Linked DNA regions of Prochlorococcus marinus str. MIT 1214. Each later gene encodes a partner of the first gene's protein in a complex. Links are inferred from orthologs where the notes say so. Each region holds a gene or a part of one and is shown in the gene's direction. Other genes may lie near its edges.

Region 1 (10,271 bases):
ATTTTTTTTGCCGATTATGTGTAAATCTAAAAAATTAAAAGGTGACGTTGCCCCCAGTCTACTTTTGGGTTTTCTTGCTCCTGGTATAGCAAGACGAGATATTCCATTTTCTTCACTAAGTATGGTTAAAAGCCTGTCATTCTCACCAAGAGGACCAACTTTTAAAGACAGTCCTTTCATTCTTTGATTCAAACTCATTCTTCCTTTTTCTTCTGTTCTTCGGCAATTTCAAAACCAAAACTTGTACCAATATATGTTGATCCTGCTTCAATGATTTCTATTGCTTGATCAAAAGTTTTAATACCTCCAACAGTTTTAATTGAGCAGCGATTTTTAACAATTTTAGAGATATGATTAGTTTGATTCTTGGTGATAGATGGACCAAACCCATTACCTATTTGAATCCCAATTGCCCCCGCATCAATTAAAGCATCTATTGCTATGGAAAGTTTTGATGAATTTAAGAGTGTATTTGCATCAATGATTACTCTTACTGGAATACCAAGCTCACTTATTTGATTGATTTCCTCAGCAAAAAGTTCGACATTTCCTTCTTTTAATGCAAAATAATTTGGGACAAGATCTAACTCTTCTGCTCCTTTCTCGATAGCATACTCGGCTTCTTTTAGTTTGTTGAAAGTTGGGATAAACCCAAAAGGGAAGGCAATTACTGAGATTAATTTTGTAGTACTTTTGATCCCTAACCTTTCACGTGTAAATGGTAAATGGGAAAGGCTGGTGCATAAACCTGCAAAGCCATTTTGCTTGGATGCATCACAAATTTGAACAAGCATTTCTTTATCGATATGAGGATTTAAGACTGCTTGATAAATCACATTAGAAATATTGGCATGAGCTTCTTCCAACCTGTGTTTACTCATTTGACTTATGTAGTATTTATATTTTTTCTTGGATTACGCCATATCCTCCGTGATTTCTCTTGTATATGACTCGCAAAGCTGATCCTTTTTCCTCTCTAAATAAATAGAAGTCATGATCAATTAGGTCTAATTGTACTCTTGCTTGCTCAATGCTCATAGGATCCATATCAAAATATTTGCGTCTTACTCCTGGGCTAGGTAGATGTGGTTCTTTACCTTCAATTAGTGAATGATCTGAGGAAGAAAAATTTTGAGTTTCTTCGTTTTGGACTGATTTCGTCGACTGATTATTATGAACATTGTGACTGCTATGTCGCTCTTTGTACTTACGTAATTGTCGTGCAAGTTTATTTGCTACCAGGTCGATGCTTGCATAAAGATTTTCACTTCTTTCTTGGGCTCTTATCACTGTTCCGTTTGCAAAAACAGTCACCTCTGCTGTCTGTTGCGGCACGCGAGGATTTCGAGCGACTGAGAGGTGGACATCAGCTTCTTGAACCATTTCTTGAAAATTGTGAGTTGCTTTATCAATTTTTGTTTTGGTGTAATCACGAAGTGATGGAGTTAATTCAAGATTGCGTCCATGAATAAGAAGCTTCATTCTGTTTCGCCTGAATCAGGGCCTAATAGCAACTTAGATCTAACCCCTCAATTTGCACAATTTTCTTCCGCTTTTCTTTTTGAACCTAAAAATATTGTGCCATTTGAGACTGCCTTAGGTTGGCAGAAGAATTTTCAGAAAAGTCTTATTGAGGAACCGTTTTCACCACAAGCAGTATGGTTGCTTGAACATTTTTCTTGCTTCACTATTGGTCGGGGTAGCGACAAAAAACATTTGTTATTCGAAGAAAATAAATCTCCTTTCCCTGTTTTTAGTATTGAGAGAGGAGGTGAAGTCACGCATCACATGCCTGGTCAGATCGTTGGATACCTGGTTTTAAATTTGAGTCTTCATAAAAAAGATCTATCTTGGTATTTGAGAGAATTGGAACAAGTGCTGATTGACGTTCTTGACTTGTTGGGAATAGAGGGGAAGAGGGTAGATGGCTTAACAGGTGTTTGGTGTGAAGATAAAAAGGTTGGTTCAATAGGAATTGGTTGCAAAAGATGGGTGACTCAACATGGATTTTCCCTAAATGTAGATTGCGATCTTATTGGCTTTGAGAAGATAATTCCTTGTGGACTGGATAAAGTGAAATTAGGTAAATTGAGTGATTGGATACCTGGCATCAAAGTCTGTGACGTTAAGCCTCTTTTAAGGGAATCTGTGAAAAGACGTTTTAAATTGCACTGGGAAAACATATAAATTGACCTTTCAGCATTACTAAAAAAATAAAAAATTATTTTTTGGCTATGACAAAAACCAAACTTAAAGATGCTTTAGCTTTTTGGATTCCAAATAGTAAAGAAGAAAAAGCAATTAATAGAAGATCTCATCTTGAGAAGATCACTCAAGTCGATGAGATTTGGGAACTATTAAAAGTTCAGTTGGGCGATGTATTAGCAGTTGATTCACCGCATACTTTTCACCAAGACAGTTTTACATATGAAGAACTTGCTGAAAATATTTCTAAGGCAGCATTTGCCTTTACTCAGATCGGGGTAGGACCTGATGATGTGGTTGCTCTTTTTGCAGAAAATAGTCCAAGATGGCTTATTGCAGACCAAGGTCTTATGCGAATAGGAGCAGCAGACTCTGTAAGAGGTGCTACTGCTCCGCCAAGTGAGCTTAGATATATTCTTGAGGATTCAAATGCGATTGGATTGATCGTTCAAAACTTCGATGTATGGGAGAGACTTTCTCTTAATGATGATCAAATAAATAATTTGAAATTTGTTCTTCAACTTGAGGGTAAAGCTAGTGAAGGCGTTCTTGAATGGGAGAGTTTTTTGAAGAAAGGGTTGAATAAAGAAAATGTAAGTAACCGGGAGAAAATAATTGAGAGGAAACCAACAAGAATAGCTACCATTCTATACACTTCTGGAACGACAGGTAAACCAAAAGGCGTTCCACTAACACACTCTAATTTATTACATCAAATTAGGTCTCTTGCCTGCGTAGCAAACCCTTCTCCTGGGGCCCCAGTCTTAAGTGTTTTACCCATTTGGCATTCATATGAACGTAGTGCGGAATATTATTTTTTTTCTTGTGGTTGTACTCAAAGTTATACATCAATAAGGCATCTAAAGGAAGATTTGCCAAGGGTTAAGCCAATAGTAATGGCAACAGTTCCAAGGCTTTGGGAATCAATAAAGTTAGGTTTTGAGGACGCTGTTGAGAAAATGCCAAGGCTGAGAAAGATTTTGATAAAAGGTGCGATTTCTAATAGTAAGGCATATAAATTGGCAAGAAGAAAATTTTATTCTTTAACTATTAATAGTGTTTCTAATTTAGAACAAACCATCTCTCTTATAGAGATTCTAATACGGTATCCAATTCATAGAATTTCTTCTATTTACTTATGGCCAAAAATCCTTACCAAGATTTGTGGAGGAAGATTGAGATTCCCAATTAGTGGTGGAGGTGCAATTGCTCCGCATATTGATTCTTTCTTTGAAGCTTTAGGTGTTGAATTATTAGTTGGTTATGGTTTGACGGAGACTAGTCCAGTCCTCACTTGTAGAAGACCTTGGAGAAATATACGTGGAGGTGCAGGTCAACCATTACCAGAGACTGAGATAAAGATTGTAGATCCAGAAACTTTCCAAATAAAAAAGCTGCGTCAAAAAGGTTTGGTTCTTGCTCGTGGTCCTCAAATTATGGCTGGTTATTTAGGAAAACGATCAGAATCGAAGAAGGTTTTAGATGCTGGCGGCTGGTTTAATACTGGAGATTTAGGGATGTTGCTTGCTGATGGATCCTTAATCCTGACTGGAAGAGCAAAAGATATGATTGTGCTAAGTAGTGGAGAAAATATTGAGCCTGGTCCTTTGGAGGAATGCTTAATTGCAAGTCCATTGATTGAGCAAGCTTTGCTACTGGGTCAAGATCAAAAACATCTTGCTGCTTTGATTGTTCCAAGAATTGATTACGTCAAAGCATGGCAGGCAGAAAGAGGTGTGAAGGCACAAGTTGTTCTTGGACTATCCCCTGAAAATCATGAATTAAGACAATCTCTAAGATTGGAAATGAATAAAGTTCTTGCAAATCGTTTTGCATCTCGAAGAGAAGAGAGATTATTTGAAATTGCTTTAGTAGAGCCATTTACAATAGAAAATGGCTTGTTAACGCAAACTCTTAAGCAAAAACGTGAAAAAATTATTCAACGTGATTTAAAACTTATAAATGAAATATATGGTTTGTAATTTGTTTGTTTGGCCAATTAAATTGACCAATACTATCTTTTACTGAGAGCCTATGGATCTAATCATAATTTATTGATCAGGTGGACTCAATTTCTATAAAACGTTCAATAACGGTCAGAGCAGTTGTAACACCTTCATGGAAAGAGGAGGCTGAGCGCGAATTAAGTAATGCAATTTCAGCAATAGATCAGCAACTTGGTGAATTAGAAAAAGAAGGACAACAAATTGTTGATGGTATTAGACGTCAGAGCTCTAATCCCCTTGATCCAAGAGTTCAAGAGCAAGTGGCTCAAGTTCAGACTCAAGTTGCTTCTAAGAGATCAGAATTTGAAGAACAAAAAAGAAATCTTCTGTTACAGCAATCTCAAGTTCGTGAGTTAGAGATGGAACAAATCGTTGAGCAAGGACAAATTGACAGTTTTTGCGATTTAAAAGTTGGTGATAACTTAGTCAGAAAAATGGGTGTGAGTATTTTGGTACGAGATGGCGTAGTAGAGGCAATTGATCAAGTTTGAAATCTGGTCGAACTACATTTGATCCAATAAACAATTTTTGATATTAAGAAGAAATCCACATAAAAAAACCTATCGTTGTAAGGACACTCATGTAGAACTAACATTGGTATGTATTGATACTTGCAAAGCTTCTAGATAGAAAATTTTGAAGCCTTGCTACAAACTCTCCATAAAGGAAATAGGAACAAATTATGGCCACTCATGACATTTTTATGCCTGCTTTAAGTTCAACAATGACCGAGGGCAAAATAGTTGAGTGGCTAAAAAAACCTGGAGATAAAGTTGAGAGAGGTGAGTCAGTTTTAGTTGTTGAGTCAGATAAAGCTGATATGGATGTTGAGTCTTTCCAAGATGGCTTTCTTGCATCGATTGTGATGCCTGCTGGTAGCTCTGCACCTGTTGGAGAGACAATTGGATTGATTGTTGAGACAGCAGATGAGATCGCAGCGGCTCAAGCCAACGCACCTTCTCCTTCCCCTCAATCAGCTAGTCAAGAAAAAGAGAATTCATCGACTCAAGTTCAAGAAAAACATGCCTCTGTTGACTCTCCTAAAGCAAAAGTAATTACAGAGGAACCTCCTGCACCTCTTGTCTCAGAATCCACTGTAAATCAGGATCAGTTTTTAAATAATGGTCGCATAGTCGCTTCCCCAAGAGCTAAAAAACTTGCTTCTCAAATGGGAGTAGATTTGGCAACTGTTAGGGGCTCAGGACCTCATGGACGTATACAAGCTGAGGATATTCAAAGTGCAAAAGGGCAACCCATAAGCGTTCCTTGGATTGCTGAAAGTAATGCTCCAGCGAAAATTGTTTCTGACGTGCCTCGGATAGAAAAAAAATCTGTTGACTCTGGTAAGCCACCTGCTCCAGGAAAAAGTTTTGGATCCAGAGGGGAAACAATTGCATTCAACACTCTTCAACAAGCTGTAAATCGGAACATGGAGGAAAGTTTAAATACTCCTTGTTTCAGAGTCGGATACTCAATTCTTACTGATGAATTGGATGATCTTTATAAACAAGTTAAACCTAATGGAGTAACTATGACTGCTTTACTTGCTAAAGCAGTTGGCTTAACCCTCGCTAGGCACCCCCAGGTTAATGCAGCTTTTAGTTCTGAGGGGATTGCCTATCCTTCACAAATAAATGTAGCCGTTGCGGTTGCAATGGAGGATGGAGGCTTGATAACTCCAGTGCTGCAAAATGCTGATACGACCAGTCTTGCTGATTTATCCCTACAGTGGGCTGATCTTGTTAAGCGTGCGAGGAATAAGCAATTAGAACCTCAAGAATATAGCAGTGGTACGTTTACACTCTCGAATCTAGGTATGTTTGGTGTGGATCGTTTTGATGCGATTCTGCCCCCAGGCACTGGAGCAATTTTAGCGGTAGGAGCTTCCTTGTCTAAAGTTGTTGCTTCTAAAGATGGTTCGATTTCAATCAAGAAACAGATGCAAGTAAATCTTACCGCTGATCACAGAGTGATCTATGGAGCTGATGGAGCACTATTTCTGAAGGATTTGGCATACTTAATCGAAAAGAAACCTTATAGCCTCTCGTCTTGAGATTTAATTAGTCGAACCACAAGTGATTTTTTCTTACTTTAATCTGATTTGATGTGTTAGATCAAAAAGATAGTCTTTTAAGCTCATATAACTATGATTTACCAAATGATTTAATTGCACAATCACCTATCAAGAGTAGGCATGATGCTAAATTGATGATTGTTAAAGATGGCCTAGGTGATTCTTTAAACCTTGTGCATGCAAAGGTATGGGACATAAAGGATATCTTGAAGACTGGTGATCTTTTAGTTGTTAATAATACGCGAGTTGTTAAAGCAAGATTGAAAATTCGGTTATCAAGAGGAGGTTTAGGTGAATTATTGCTAATGGAACCGAGGGGTAATGGCCGATGGCTTTGTCTTGCTCGTCCTGCTAGACGTATGAGAGGAGGTGATCAATTATGCTTGGATACGTCACCAGATAATTCTTTAATCTTAAAAGTTATTGATAAGGATGAGAGAACAGGCGGAAGAATTATTCAATTTTCAAATGAGTTTACTAGTTGGATGGAGATGGAAAATTTACTTGATTTATGTGGAGAAGTCCCATTGCCTCCATATATAGATAAGGATAAATCTAGTGGTCATGAGGAAAGCTATCAGACTAGATTTGCTTCGAAACCAGGAGCTATCGCTGCTCCCACAGCGGGATTACATCTAAGTGATGAACTTATAGAAAATTTAAAAATCAGAGGTATTAGAATTGCACAAATTACTTTGCATGTCGGCTTAGGAACTTTTAGACCATTAGAGAAAGAAGATCTATCTCATTTGCATTTACATAGTGAGTGGATAGAGGTTACTGAAGAGGCCATCAAAGCTATAACTAATTGCAAGGAGGATGGGGGGAAAGTCTTTGCTGTTGGTACTACAAGTGTGAGAGCCCTTGAGGCTGCTTACCTCTCAGGAAGAGGAACTTTGAAGCCGTATGAGGGCAAAGTGGATTTAGTAATTAAACCAGGATTTAAATTTTCCGTCATTGATGGATTGCTCACTAATTTCCACTTACCTAAAAGTTCCCTATTACTTTTAGTTAGCGCTCTAATTGGTCGAAAACGTCTGTTGAAACTTTATAAACATGCTATTTCTAACAAATATCGATTTTTCTCTTATGGAGACGCGATGTTGATAACTCCGGAGTCAGTTATATAAACTCAAAAGTCAAGCTAATGATGGATCTTTAATAACGCCTGTAGGAACATTCTCAAACATTACGGATGAGATATATCTTTCGGCAAGGTCAGGTAGAACTACAACGATTGTCTTTCCTGAAAACTCTTCTTTTTCGGCCAGTCTTAAGGCCACAGCTGCAGCGGCACCACATGATATGCCAACTAGTAGACCTTCTTCTTGTGCTAAACGTAATGCCATTGCAATAGACTCATCATTAGAGACTTGCTCAACTTGATCGACTACGGATAAGTCAAGATTCTTAGGAATAAATCCAGCTCCAATGCCTTGAATTTTGTGAGGGCCGGGTTTTACTTCTTCTCCATTGAGAGTTTGTGTTATTACTGGGCTATGAGTGGGCTCTACGGCAACAGATAATAATGAATGATTTTTTTCTTGCTTTATGAAGCGAGAAACACCTGTTATTGTTCCACCAGTCCCGACGCCGGAGACTAAAACATCAATTTGACCATCGGTATCATCCCAAATTTCAGGACCTGTTGTTTTGAAATGTATTTCTGGATTAGCTGGATTATCAAATTGTCCTGGCATGAAGTATTTTTGAGGGTCGCTATCTGCTATTTCCTTAGCTTTCGCAATGGCGCCAGGCATTCCTTTTGCTGCTTCAGTAAGTATTAATTCAGCACCAAGAACGGCCATCATTCTCCGACGTTCAATTGACATGGACTCAGGCATTGTGAGAATTAACTTGTAACCTCGAGCAGCAGCTGTATAAGCAAGGGCTATACCAGTATTTCCAGATGTTGGTTCAATAATGACTTTATCTTTATTGAGTAAACCTTTCTTCTCAGCATCCCAGATCATATTCGCTCCAATTCTACATTTGACGCTGTAGGCAGGGTTACGGCCTTCTATTTTTGCAAGTACTGTTGCTTTTGCTTTTTTTGTAATCGAATTGAGCTTAACTAATGGTGTACGACCAATAGCAAAACTATTGTCTTCATAGATTCTGGACATTTTTTAAATGACTTAATTAACTAATACTCTAAATCTATATAAGAATTTCGGTAATTGGTTATTTAGATAATCTTTATTAGTTTTTTTTTTATATTACTGAATTAAATCTTGACCATAATTCATCTTCATTTTCTAGCCCTACTGACACTCTTAATAAGTGTTCTGAGACGCCACAGCTTTCAGCCCATTTCAATTCTTTAAAGTGAGCCAACTGAACATATGGACAAACCAATGTAAAATTTGTACCTAAACTTGGTCCTTTGTTTACTCTTAATGAATCATAAACTCTTTTTGATTCTTCAATCCCCCCTTTAAGTTCAAAAGATAATAGACATCCAAAACCTCCTCCTTTCTTTAATAATGAATTAAAATTTTTACAATGTTGAGGATGTAAAACCTTTGAAACTTCTTTTTTTGTTTCTAATTTTTCTTTCAGCTTTAAGCAAGAAGTATTTAACCTTTTTAAACGATCCTTTATGTCTCTACTAGTTAACTCCAACTCAATAGCATCTGAATCAGACAGTGTAGATAATGAAACTTTAGGAATTATCTCAGTTAATTCTTTTTTCCATTTAGAGTATGGGCTAATAACAGAGCTGCCAGCAAGAATATCTCCTCTTCCAGCAAAACTTTTTGTAAGAGAACTAAAAATTACATCTGCGTAAGGAGTTAGGTGAACATTTATAGATGATCCGATTGTATCGTCAACAATGACAGGGATATTTTTATCTTTAGCTAATTTTGAAATAGAGATGAGGTCAACACATTGCAATAAAGGGTTGCTTGGTATTTCTATGATTAACGCGGCTGGATTCTTTTTCTCGATCTCCTCTTTTATATGACTTAATTTGGTTTGTACAATGAGATCACTCCCGTGGAAAATAATCTGAGGTAGCTTGAGTACGTCAACATATGGGAAGCCTATTTGAAGTGTCGAAGAAGCTCCTTTGATACAATATATCGCTGAAAGAATAGTCGTTAAGGCAGCCATGCCTGAACGATGTAGTCGTATGAGGCTATTATCGCAATCATATATATTCGCTAAGCGTTTAATAAGTTTGCCTCGAGCGTAATGCCCATCTGAAGCGGAGGGCATTCTCTCTCTCCCAAGGGCAATTGCAGCTTCACGTGATGACAATCCAAGACCAGTGTGTTGCCAGAAGGCTTTTGCTGAAGGAGTACTTCTTTGGTCAACAATTAGGAATGAAATACCAAGAAACTCTTTTATTTTTGAAGAACAATCAGAAAATTTTCGATGACAATATTTTTGAGCACTCAAGGCAGAAGCTCTATTGGGATAGGGCCAACTACTTTGCTGTGATTCACCATGAAATCCAAGTGATTTACGAGCCACCTCCGCAACAAAAGGGTTAAAACCAAATCTAGGATAAATTGCTTTTAATGAATCTATACAGGCTGGAACCTTCTCTTCGTAGGCGATTACATCTTCCCATCTGGGTAAAGCAACAGATACGGCATGTGGCCTATTCGGTAGAGGCTCTCCTAAATCTTTAGCACTCCAGCAAGGATCAGTAAGCAAATTTCTTTCAGTCAAGAGATGTTTCCCAAGGCTTGATTTAAATCAGCACTCAAGTCCTTAATATCTTCACATCCGATGGAAAATCGAATAAGTGAATCAGTAATTCCAATCTTTAATTTGGTTTCTTTGGGAACTGATGCGTGTGTCATTGTTGCTGGGTGGCAAACAAGGCTTTCAATTCCGCCGAGACTTTCTGCCATCTTAAAGTAATGAAGACTTTTGCAAAATGAATAAGTTTGGGCTTGAGTAGCGTTAATAGTGGCAGTAACAATTGCTCCTCCCAGAGTCATTTGCCTTTGTGCTAATTTACACTGTGGATG
Region 2 (10,331 bases), 920 kb from region 1 along the record:
TAATCTCGATAGAATTATTTGTTTTAGTTAACTTTGCACCCAAATTACGAAGAATCTCTGACATGACTTCAATGTCCGTAAGTTGCGGGATATTTTTAATCAGGAGTTGTTCTTTAGTAAGAAGAGACGCAGCCATTAAAGCTAGCGAAGAATTTTTCGCACCACTAACTTTTAAAACCCCACTAAGCGGACGCCCTCCTTTCACCTCTAGATGTGGCGGAATAATATTCCTCTTCATTGTCGCCACACTACTCATATTGGAGCGAACTGCTTACCCAGCCATAATGCCAAGTGGATTTAAAATAGTCCAGTCAACCTTATTGAAAATTGATGGGTTCAAATTAAATATTGATAATGTTGAAAGTTTGAATAGAATTTTTAATATAGTTTTTATTGAATTTAATAAGAAAATTCAGTGGCTATTTCAATGAAAGAAACTTTTCTGCTTTTCAAAAATTAAATAATTTGAGGTTAGAAAATTAATAATTCATATTCGCCATTGATTACAAGTAAAAGAAACCCTTTGGTTAGAAAACTAAGGGGTCTTTTGAAAAAAACTGGCCGTGAAGAGCATTCTTCTCTTTTGCTTGAGGGTTCTCATTTGTTAGAAGAGGCTTTGAAAACAAATTTCTTGCCAACAGAAGTTTTTGCAACTCCTCAATGGTGTGAGGAGCATGAGGAGATTTTTAAAAAAATAGCTTCAAGATCTTTATTAACCCTAGTAAGTACTAAAGTTTTAGAAGCATCTTTGTCTACAGTGACACCTGATGGTGTCGCAGCGATATTCCCAATACCAGGGTTGCCAAAACCGGGGAAAGCCCCAAAACACATTTTGGCTTTAGATAGGATTCAAGATCCTGGCAATATGGGAAATTTATTCCGATCAGCCCTTGCTGGTGAATATGAAGTTATATGGTTGGCTTCTGGAGCAGATCCCCTAAATCAAAAGGTTTTAAGATCTTCAGCCGGCTCAGTTCTTCATGTGCCTTTTGAACGGATTGGAGATTCAACTTCTTCAAGTATTGAAATGCTTGTTTCAAAACTCAATATTGCAATCGATGATAAATACCAAGTAGTAGGAACAATTTCACCGAATAAAATTACTGATAAGAAAGTGAAACCTTATTGGGAATTAGACTGGGATCTCCCTACAGTATTGGTTCTTGGTAATGAAGGCTCAGGTGTTCATTCTTCAATTGAAGCCTGTTGTTCAGACTTTGTTACGTTGCCTCATAGCTCATTAGTTGATTCACTAAATGTGGCATCTGCGGCAGTTCCTCTCTTGTTGGAGCGACAAAGAGTAAAAATGGTTAAGGGTATTCAAAAAAAACCGTGAGTGAAATTTCTTTTGACTTTGACTTAATTGTTGTCGGAGCTGGATATGGAGGTTTTGATGCTGCTAAACATGCAGCAGAGGCTGGTTTGAAAGTGGCGATTGTCGAATCAAGAGATATGGGTGGAACCTGCGTCAACAGAGGCTGTGTCCCGTCTAAAGCATTGCTAGCTGCCAGTGGTAAAGTTCGTGAACTTGCAAATGTTCCTCATCTTGCTGAATTTGGGATACATTCCGCTCCAGTTAGATTTGAACGTAAAAAAATTGCTGAACATGCAAAAAACTTAGTTGAGACAATTCGAAAAAATCTAACTAAAACATTAGAAAGATCGGGTGTTGAGATACTTAGAGGAGAAGGACGTTTAGAAGGCAATCAAAAGGTCGGTTTAAGAGAAACAAATGGAGTTGATAGAATCTTTTCCGCCAGAGATATCATCTTGGCTACAGGCTCAGACCCTTTCGTACCGCCTGGAATTGAAATTGATGGACGAACTGTTTTTACAAGTGATGAGGCTATTAATTTAGAGTGGTTGCCAAGATGGATTGCAATAATTGGTAGTGGCTATATAGGTTTGGAATTCGCTGATATTTATACAGCTTTAGGTTGTGAGGTAACCATGATTGAAGCTCTTGATAAAGTAATGCCAACTTTTGATCCCGATATCACGAAAATTGCTTCACGAAATTTAATTGATAAAAGAGACATTGAAACTCGAGCTGGAGTATTCGCTACTAAAGTTAAGCCAGGTTGTCCCGTCGAGGTCGAGCTTACAGATGCAAAGAATCGAGAAGTAATTGAGGAGTTACAGGTTGACGCTGTTTTGGTCGCAACAGGTCGAGTACCGTCGACTAAAAATCTAAATCTACAATCCGTTGGAGTTGAAACAACGAGAGGTTTTATTCCAATTGATGATCAGATGAGAGTATTGGTAAATGAAAAACCAATTCCTAATCTATGGGCAGTTGGAGATGTTACAGGTAAGTTGATGTTGGCCCATACCGCTGCAGCGCAGGGGAGTATTGCTGTAGAGAATATTTTAGGAAAAGTAATAGAAATTGACTACAGAAGTATTCCTGCAGCGACTTTTACTCACCCTGAGATAAGTTCCGTTGGACTTTCGGAAGAAGAAGCAAAAGATCTAGCGAAAAATGAAGGCTTTGAACTTGGAATTGTTAGAAGTTATTTTAAAGCTAACTCTAAGGCCTTGGCTGAATTAGAAAGTGATGGAATTATGAAGTTGATTTTTAATAAAGATACAGGAGAGGTCCTTGGGGCACATATTTATGGATTACATGCGGCTGATCTGATACAAGAAGTTTCTAATGCAATTTCGAGAAGACAGCGAGTCAATGACTTAGCAAAAGAAGTTCATACGCATCCAACATTAAGCGAAGTTGTAGAGGTTGCCTATAAACAGGCATCTTTACAAATAAAGAAGTAGTAAATCAAATTTTATTTTATAGATCATTACTTATTTAAATTATGGAAATTAGAAGAAGACCTCCTAATCCAAGCATAAAAGTAGCTAATTTAGAGTATGCAATCCCTCACCCCGATTCAAAACCTAAAAATATTTTGGAGGAAATTGTTTGGGAAAAACATCTAGAAGTGGAGATTGCAAGAAAAAAAGTTTCGCTTGAAGATTTAAAGAAAAAGATTAAGGATTTACCCAAAACAAAAAATTTTATAGATGCATTAAGAAATAGTAATTCGAAACCAGCACTAATCTCAGAAATAAAAAAAGCTAGTCCAAGTAGAGGGATAATTAGAGAGGACTTTGACGCGATAATGATAGGTAAAATGTATCAAGATGGAGGTGCTAATTGTATATCAGTCTTAACAGATAAAAAATTTTTTCAAGGAGGTTTTGATGTCTTAGTTGAGGTTAGAAAGGAAATCACAATCCCAATCCTCTGCAAGGATTTTATTCTTTATCCCTATCAGCTTTACCAAGCAAGAGCTGCTGGCGCTGATGCGGCACTTTTGATAGCCGCAATCCTGACTGATTCTGATTTAAAGTACTTATCTAAGGTTGCGGAACATTTGGGACTAGCAATATTAGTAGAGGTTCATGACTCAGAAGAACTTGAAAGAGTTCTAAATATTAATGTATTTAAGTTAATAGGTATTAATAATAGAAATTTAAAGAGTTTTAAAACTGATCTTGAAGTCACAAAGAAGTTGGCTAAGAATTATGCTAACCAAATCAAGGAAAATTCTATTACTTTGGTAAGCGAGTCAGGTTTATTTACTCGTGAGGATTTAGATTTAGTAAAGAGTTATGGGGCGGACGCTGTTTTAGTTGGTGAATCTCTTATGTCACAGCAAGATATATTAGGTGGAGTTAAAAAATTAATTGGTAAGTTATAAATTAAGTCAAATATCTATACCAATCTCTTAAATCTATTTAGAGAAAATTTTGTCTACTTTCCCAATGATTAAATCTAATTCAATTAAACCCAATTCTCGACTGTCAGTGCTTGCTAAGGAGTTATCTCCCCTTAAATCAAATTTGTTTTGATAAATGCTATAAATTCTTTTAATTATTAACTTGTTTTTTATTTTTGGATGAGAGGCAACAACGATATCGCCAATCTCCAACTTAATATTTTTTTGGTTTAACTTTTTATATGTTACTAAATCTCCCTCTTTGAGAGTTCTTTCCATAGAACTACCGACAACACGTAAATATTGTCGGTAACCGATTATTAAAGTAAATAAAGTAAATAAGTCTGGCTTGTGAAGAGGACTTTTATCAGCTTGCGGTAACCCAGCTATCATTTCTTCCTTTTGAAGACCAAAACATAGAGTGAATCTTTTGCACAGCTGCTAATAATTCTTCTGCTTTTGTTTGATCAATATTTACCTTGCATGCACTACAAAGCTTTGCTGCTTTCCAAAAAGTGTCATGAAGATCTGGATATGTAGCTAGGTGTTCAGGCTTAAAATAATCAGTCCAGAGGATTAGAAGTTCTTTTTTGGCCTTTTGTGATTCTTCTTCCTTAATCGCAACGAAGCGAGAAAAAGTGTTGTTATAAGCTGAAATGGAAGCTTGATCGTTACCAGCTGGAGCTAGAGCAATAAGTTTTTTCGTCATAGATAAAACTGCCTCAGCAGCAACTCTTGCAGAAGCAGGGTCATATACACCGCAAGGTCCGTCACAGTGAGCGTGAACAGATTTTGCTGGAAGCTTGTTAAAGATTGATTTAATTGTTTTGCGCAACATCTGAAAATAATTTGTGAACATTTTTTTTTACATTAATGGCGTTTGTCAACAAACGCCATAACTTTTTCTAGAGCTTTCTGAATAATTTAAGAAATTCACTTAACACCCAATAATTCAACTTCAAAAGTTAAAACTGAATTAGGGGGGATTGGACCTATTCCTCTACTGCCATACCCCAATTCTGGTGGGATGACTAATTTCCTTTTACCTCCAACTTTCATTCCTGCGACTCCTTCATCCCAACCCTTTATCACCATCCCTGCACCTAAAGAAAATTCAAAAGGACCTCTTCCATAACTGCTGTCAAATTCTTTCCCATCATCAAGAGTACCCTTGTAATTTACTGAGACACTTGTTCCTGGGGTGGCTTCTTGACCATCACCTAAAACTAATTCAGTAATTTTCAGACCACTTGAAGTTACTTGAGATGCTCCTATCTCAGCTCCTCCTAGAGGAGCGCTACTTGCATTGGTTTTATCTGAAGCCATAGTAAAAAGTGATGGATTTGGGTCTTCTGGGTCTAATTCAAATGGATTAGTTACAGATTCGCTGGTTTTTGTGGATTGCCTTACATCCGCTTGGATTGGTTGGACTATTTGTAAGGCATTCGTTGGAGTCGGCGAGATGATTTGGCTGATCACTGCAATCATCAAGCAGCTAAGGCAAACAGAAAAGCTAATTAAGATTTCTCTCACAGCAATATTAAGCAGTCGGAAATATTCTTACAGATTAATACCCAAATGACATCTATTTAAAAGATAACTAACCAGGGAGTATGAATTTTGCTGGTGTATATTTTATTAAATTAGATTTATGAATAATATCTATTCTCTTTTTATTAAAGCTTTTGCTGGTGGAGCTCTAGCAGGAATATCCCTTGCTGAAGGCAATTATTTCTTCATGCTTTTGGGAATATCTTTACTTTGGCCGGCTAGTAAGAATCCATGGGGGGGCTTTTGTTGGGGCGCGATGGCTATTTTATGGAGTCATAAGTGGTTGTTATCTTTGCATCCACTCAGTTGGGTAGGGATAAACTCAAATTTAAGCTTGCCTATTACAATTTTTATATGGCTTTTTTGTGGAGCCTTTGGAGGGACTCTGGTTTTGAGTTGGTCAGTTTTAAGGGGGGTTTTGGCTCCTGGAAGACTGCAGTTTTCTAAATTAGAAAATAAGTTTATTTATGCCGTCTTATTATCAACAATATGGGGTCTGACTGAAGAAATCCTATCTAGAGGCCCTTTGTTTTGGATGGGTGTAGGGCCAAGTTTATTACCACAAGATAGATATTTGGCTGGATTAGCAAGATGGATAGGTTCGGGCGGCTTGGCCTCTATCCATCTTTTAGCTGGATGGTGGATTTGGCAACTTTCAATTGCTTTTCAAGCTAGAAAAAAACTCAAGAAATTGATTATTCTTGGTGTTGCATATTTTTCGGTAGCTCATTTAATTGGATTTATCTTGTTGTTGGATTCTCCAATTGATTCGGCAGAACAGGTTGCGATGTGGCAAACAAATATGCCAATAAGACAAAAATTTAGTCAGGAAGAAATAAATGCTTTGCCTTCAAAAGTAAATAGAGCTTTAACTGATGCGGTTGAAATGAAGGCATCTTTTTTAATTGCTCCAGAGGGAACGTTGCCTTTGGATAGAACAAAGATTCGAGATTTTCCTATTAAATTTCTCTCTGGAGGTTTCAGGAAAATAAATGGTTCTCTACGAAGTTCAATATTGGTTTTTAATCCTGGTGATGAGTCTTTTTCAGGTGTGTTGGACAAATCTAGATTAGTTCCTCTGGGCGAATGGATTCCTGCATTGCCTAATTTTATGAAAAATGGCCTTTCTGCAGTAGGTGGAATTGAAAGTGGGAATCCATCAAGATTTCTTGATTGGGAGGGCCCATCTTTTGCAGGTGCTATTTGTTATGAATTGAGTAATGGAAAAGCTATAGCTAAAGCAGTAAATCAAGGAGCTAAATGGATTTTAGTGATTGCAAATTTAGATCCCTATCCTATTTCTTTGCAAAGACAATTTTTATCTATTGCTCAATTAAGGAGTATTGAAACATCAAAAAATTTAATATCTGTCTCCAATACTGGGCCAACATCTTTGATTAAAAGTAATGGAAGAATTGATACCCTCCTTAAATCAAATAAAGAACTTGTTCAACTCGTTGACCTTGAATTAAATAGAAAGAAAACATTGTATACATTAACCTCTGACCTGCCTTTAATCACAGTTATTTTTGTAAGTTTAATATGCATTTTGCGATTACATAAGTATAATTTATATTAAGACTCTTTCGAAATAATTCCTCCTCCTAATACATAATCACCCTTATAAAATACTGCTGCTTGTCCAGGAGTAATTGAAAATTGATCTTCCTCAAAATGAATATGACATTTATAACAATAATTTCCTTTAGTACTTTCAATAATTGGTATTAACTTTGCTTTCACTGCTCTGCTTCTGTATCTGATTTGGACCTCAACTTCTATTGATTTTTTAGGCGCTTCAATTGATACCCAATTTATATCTTTGACAATACACTCTGACTTGCCAGAATCTTCTCTTGGGGCAACAATAACCCTGTTGAAAGAGGCATCAATTTCAACAACATGTAGAGGAACTTCCCATGCAATACCTAATCCCTTTCGTTGTCCTATCGTGAAATGCTGAATTCCATTATGGGAACCTATAATCTTCCCATTTTTAAGGACAATTTCTCCTTCCTTTTTGGGTAGATACTTATCAATAAAAGCATTCATTGATCCGTAATGTTCAGCAAGACAAAGGTCTTGACTTTCTGGCTTTTCAGCAGTTTTTAGTGAATGTTTAAAAGCTTCGATTCGTGTTATCTCTTTGGTTAATTCTCCAAGAGGAAAGATTGTTTTCCCTAAGATTTCTTGTGGGAGATCATATAAAAAATAGCTTTGATCTTTATTGAGATCTTTACCTCTTAAAAGCTTATGTCTTTTAATTCCATCACTCGGAAGATCATTTCTGTCGAAAGATTCATTTGAATATCTAATCCTTGCGTAATGCCCTGTAGCGATCTTTTCGATATTTTTATTTTCTTTAACCCATTTCAGCATTTCTGAGAATTTCACTGATTTATTGCAGCGAGAGCAGGGTAAAGGAGTAATTCCTTCTTCATATCCTTTTACGACATTATTGATTATTTCTTTTTGGAAAATTTCTTTTGAATCGACTATGTGATGCTCGATTCCTAGTTGATCACATATCCCTGCGGCATCAATTAATCCATCTGAGCAGCAAGACCCTTTACCTTTCATTAGCCACAAAGTTAATCCCACTACATCCCACCCAGCCTCACAGAGAAGAGCAGCCGTTAGGGAGCTATCTACGCCCCCGGAAAGTCCCACTACAACTGAATGATTCCCAGAAAATGCTTGCAGTCTTTTTAATGTTTTTGCGACTGTTTCTTCTGAAGTCAAATGATTTAAAACTTTTTTTGTTTCTCTTGTTTCCACATTCATGGGCATTGATAGTAGCTTCTATTCATAGTTGGTTTGGATGCTTTTTGATTTTGAATTGGCCTCAATTTGATTCGGAACATTTAATGGTTTCTTCTGAGCAGATGCAAAACATAGAAAAAGAAATGTTTTCTATGGGTATGCCTGTTGAAGCTCTGATGGAAAAAGTAGGGATTGGTATCTCTACATGGATATTAGACAGACAAGGATTGGTTGAAAATGGTGCAATCGTTTTGGTAGGGCCAGGGCACAACGGAGGAGATGGGCTTGTTGTTGCAAGAGAACTTTATATGGCAGGCGTTGATATCTCTATTTGGTGTCCATTCCCATTGAAAAAAGAATTAACACAAAAACATTTCGATTATGCAATTCGAATAGGAATTGAAAACTTGGAGCAAAAACCTGATTCGAATTCTGATTCATTATGGATTGAGGCATTATTTGGATTAGGTCAATCAAGAATTATTTCTGATGAAATAGTTCATTTATTGAATACGAAGAAGAAATCTAGTCCTGATAAATTAATTAGTATTGATGTTCCCGCTGGATTAGACTCAGACAATGGATTTACAGTATCAAATACATCATGCAAAGCTAATTACACACTATCTTTAGGCCTTTTTAAGACTGGGCTGATTCAAGATTCAGCTATTGATTTTGTGGGAGATATAAAGAGAGTAGATATCGGGATCCCAGATAAGATTTTGGCTGATCTTCCTGAAAACCAGCCTCTGAGGATTTCGTTTTCAGATTTATCTACTTTCGTTTGGCCTAAGCCAAGTAAAAGTAAAAGTAAATATCAGAGAGGAAGAGTTCTGGTGATTGCAGGAAGTGAGAAATACAGAGGAGCAGCATCCCTTGCTTTGAATGGGGCTTTAGCAAGTGGAACAGGCAGTGTTAGCGCTTTTTTGCCTAATTCAGTTTCATCTGCCCTTTGGAGTGCTCACCCTGAAGTCTTATTGCTTGGAGATCTAAATACTTTTCAGGACGGTTCTTCAGATTTTTCCAAAGTTTTAAATGAAGTTGATTTGAATAGGTTTGACTCGATTTTGCTTGGACCTGGATTAGGGATTGCAGAAGAAAAAGATTGTTTTGGCTCTGACTTACAGAATTTCAAAGGCCTACTTGTTCTTGATGCTGATGGAATCAATAGGCTGTCGATAACTTCGAAAGGTTGGCAATGGCTAAACGAAAGAAAAGGTCCCACCTGGCTTACCCCTCATCTTGAAGAATTTAAAAGGCTATTTCCTTTCATTGATTGCTCGAATCCATTGAAGGCTGGAATTGAAGCTGCAAAAATTTGTAGTTCTTCGGTTTTATTAAAATGTGCTCATAGTGTTATTTCTGATCCAGAAGGGAAAACCTGGCAAATAGGGCAAGTGAATCCAAGTGTTGCAAGAACTGGCCTTGGAGATGTTTTAGCTGGGTTTGTTTCAGGGATGGGTGCTTCTGGGCTTGCAAGTGATAAAAAATTGGATACTAGTTTGCTTGCTGCCTCAGCTTTGATGCATGCATATGCAGGTGCTTTTTGCAGAAAAGGGAGCACAGCGAGCACTATTGGCACTTTTCTTAGTGAATTAATAAAAAAGGAAAGCACTTGAAATGTTTTGAAACAACCATTTAAAGGGCGTTAAATGGTTGTTTTTGTGTCATTTGTTAACTAATCGTCAACAGAATCTGAAGCCTTCATGAAACCCAGGCATCTTTTACGATTTTTGTAGGAAAGTCTTATCACTTTGAAAACGGGTCTAGAAACAATGGTTTCATCTGCACCCAAGCCTGCTGAATCCCAAAAGCGACGCAGCAGTGATCCAATAAGTTGGTACCTTTCCTCCATTGGAAGAGTTCCTCTTTTAACGCCAGCCGAAGAAATTGAACTTGGTAATCAGGTTCAAACAATGATGACCCTTACCGAGGATGGTCAGATTAAGGAAGAGTGCAAAGAATTTAATTCACATCAAAGAAGATTGATTCGAATTGGACGAAGGGCAAAAGAAAGAATGATGAAAGCCAATCTTCGACTCGTTGTAAGTGTCGCAAAAAAATATCAAGGGAAAGGTCTTGAACTCTTGGATTTAGTCCAGGAAGGTTCTCTTGGGTTAGAAAGAGCGGTAGAAAAATTCGACCCAACCCGTGGTTATAAGTTTTCTACCTATGCTTTTTGGTGGATAAGGCAAAGCATGACTAGGGCTATTGCTTGTCAGTCAAGAACAATTCGACTACCTGTTCATTTAAGCGAGAGATTGGCAACTATTAGAAAAGTCAGTTTAGATTTGG

The links.
Region 2: the proteins of O5639_RS09785 (region 1) and lpdA are in contact, whole or in part, in a crystal structure (PDB 1EBD), measured with the Geobacillus stearothermophilus proteins. The link is inferred for Prochlorococcus marinus str. MIT 1214 from one-to-one orthologs. Residues at the interface, in WP_033016211.1 of Geobacillus stearothermophilus: Ile130, Ala131, Met132, Pro133, Arg136, Arg140, Glu141, Asn155, Arg157; in WP_049624544.1 of Geobacillus stearothermophilus: Pro340, Ser341, Asp344, Tyr345, Arg403, Asp406, Val408, Glu431, Ala432, Gly433, Asp438.

What each region holds. Positions count from the first base shown.
Region 1 is NZ_CP114777.1:1,774,546-1,784,816, forward strand. The notes cover bases 4,140-7,078. They hold O5639_RS09785 (dihydrolipoamide acetyltransferase family protein), read left to right. Parts: upstream 4,140-4,893; coding sequence 4,894-6,264; downstream 6,265-7,078. Other genes in these bases: O5639_RS09775 (AMP-binding protein), read left to right, coding at 4,140-4,187; O5639_RS09780 (YlqD family protein), read left to right, coding at 4,268-4,702; queA (tRNA preQ1(34) S-adenosylmethionine ribosyltransferase-isomerase QueA), read left to right, coding at 6,318-7,078. In the rest of the region: DNA repair protein RecO, read right to left, coding at 1-198; O5639_RS09760 (2-deoxyribose-5-phosphate aldolase), read right to left, coding at 195-881; hpf (ribosome hibernation-promoting factor, HPF/YfiA family), read right to left, coding at 898-1,482; lipoyl(octanoyl) transferase LipB, read left to right, coding at 1,465-2,187; more of O5639_RS09775, read left to right, coding at 2,235-4,139; more of queA, read left to right, coding at 7,079-7,415; cysK (cysteine synthase A), read right to left, coding at 7,425-8,411; O5639_RS09800 (PLP-dependent transferase), read right to left, coding at 8,500-9,966; O5639_RS09805 (trans-sulfuration enzyme family protein), read right to left, coding at 9,963-10,271.
Region 2 is NZ_CP114777.1:854,611-864,941, reverse strand. The notes cover bases 555-3,553. They hold lpdA (dihydrolipoyl dehydrogenase), read left to right. Parts: upstream 555-1,332; coding sequence 1,333-2,775; downstream 2,776-3,553. Other genes in these bases: trpC (indole-3-glycerol phosphate synthase TrpC), read left to right, coding at 2,817-3,553; O5639_RS05055 (TrmH family RNA methyltransferase), read left to right, coding at 555-1,336. Outside these bases: murA (UDP-N-acetylglucosamine 1-carboxyvinyltransferase), read right to left, coding at 1-256; more of O5639_RS05055, read left to right, coding at 500-554; more of trpC, read left to right, coding at 3,554-3,704; sodX (nickel-type superoxide dismutase maturation protease), read right to left, coding at 3,738-4,115; sodN (superoxide dismutase, Ni), read right to left, coding at 4,090-4,581; O5639_RS05030 (FKBP-type peptidyl-prolyl cis-trans isomerase), read right to left, coding at 4,656-5,210; O5639_RS05025 (apolipoprotein N-acyltransferase), read left to right, coding at 5,374-6,852; tRNA 2-thiouridine(34) synthase MnmA, read right to left, coding at 6,849-8,063; O5639_RS05015 (NAD(P)H-hydrate dehydratase), read left to right, coding at 8,063-9,655; O5639_RS05010 (RpoD/SigA family RNA polymerase sigma factor), read left to right, coding at 9,812-10,331. UniProt on the Escherichia coli protein: Lipoamide dehydrogenase is a component of the glycine cleavage system as well as of the alpha-ketoacid dehydrogenase complexes.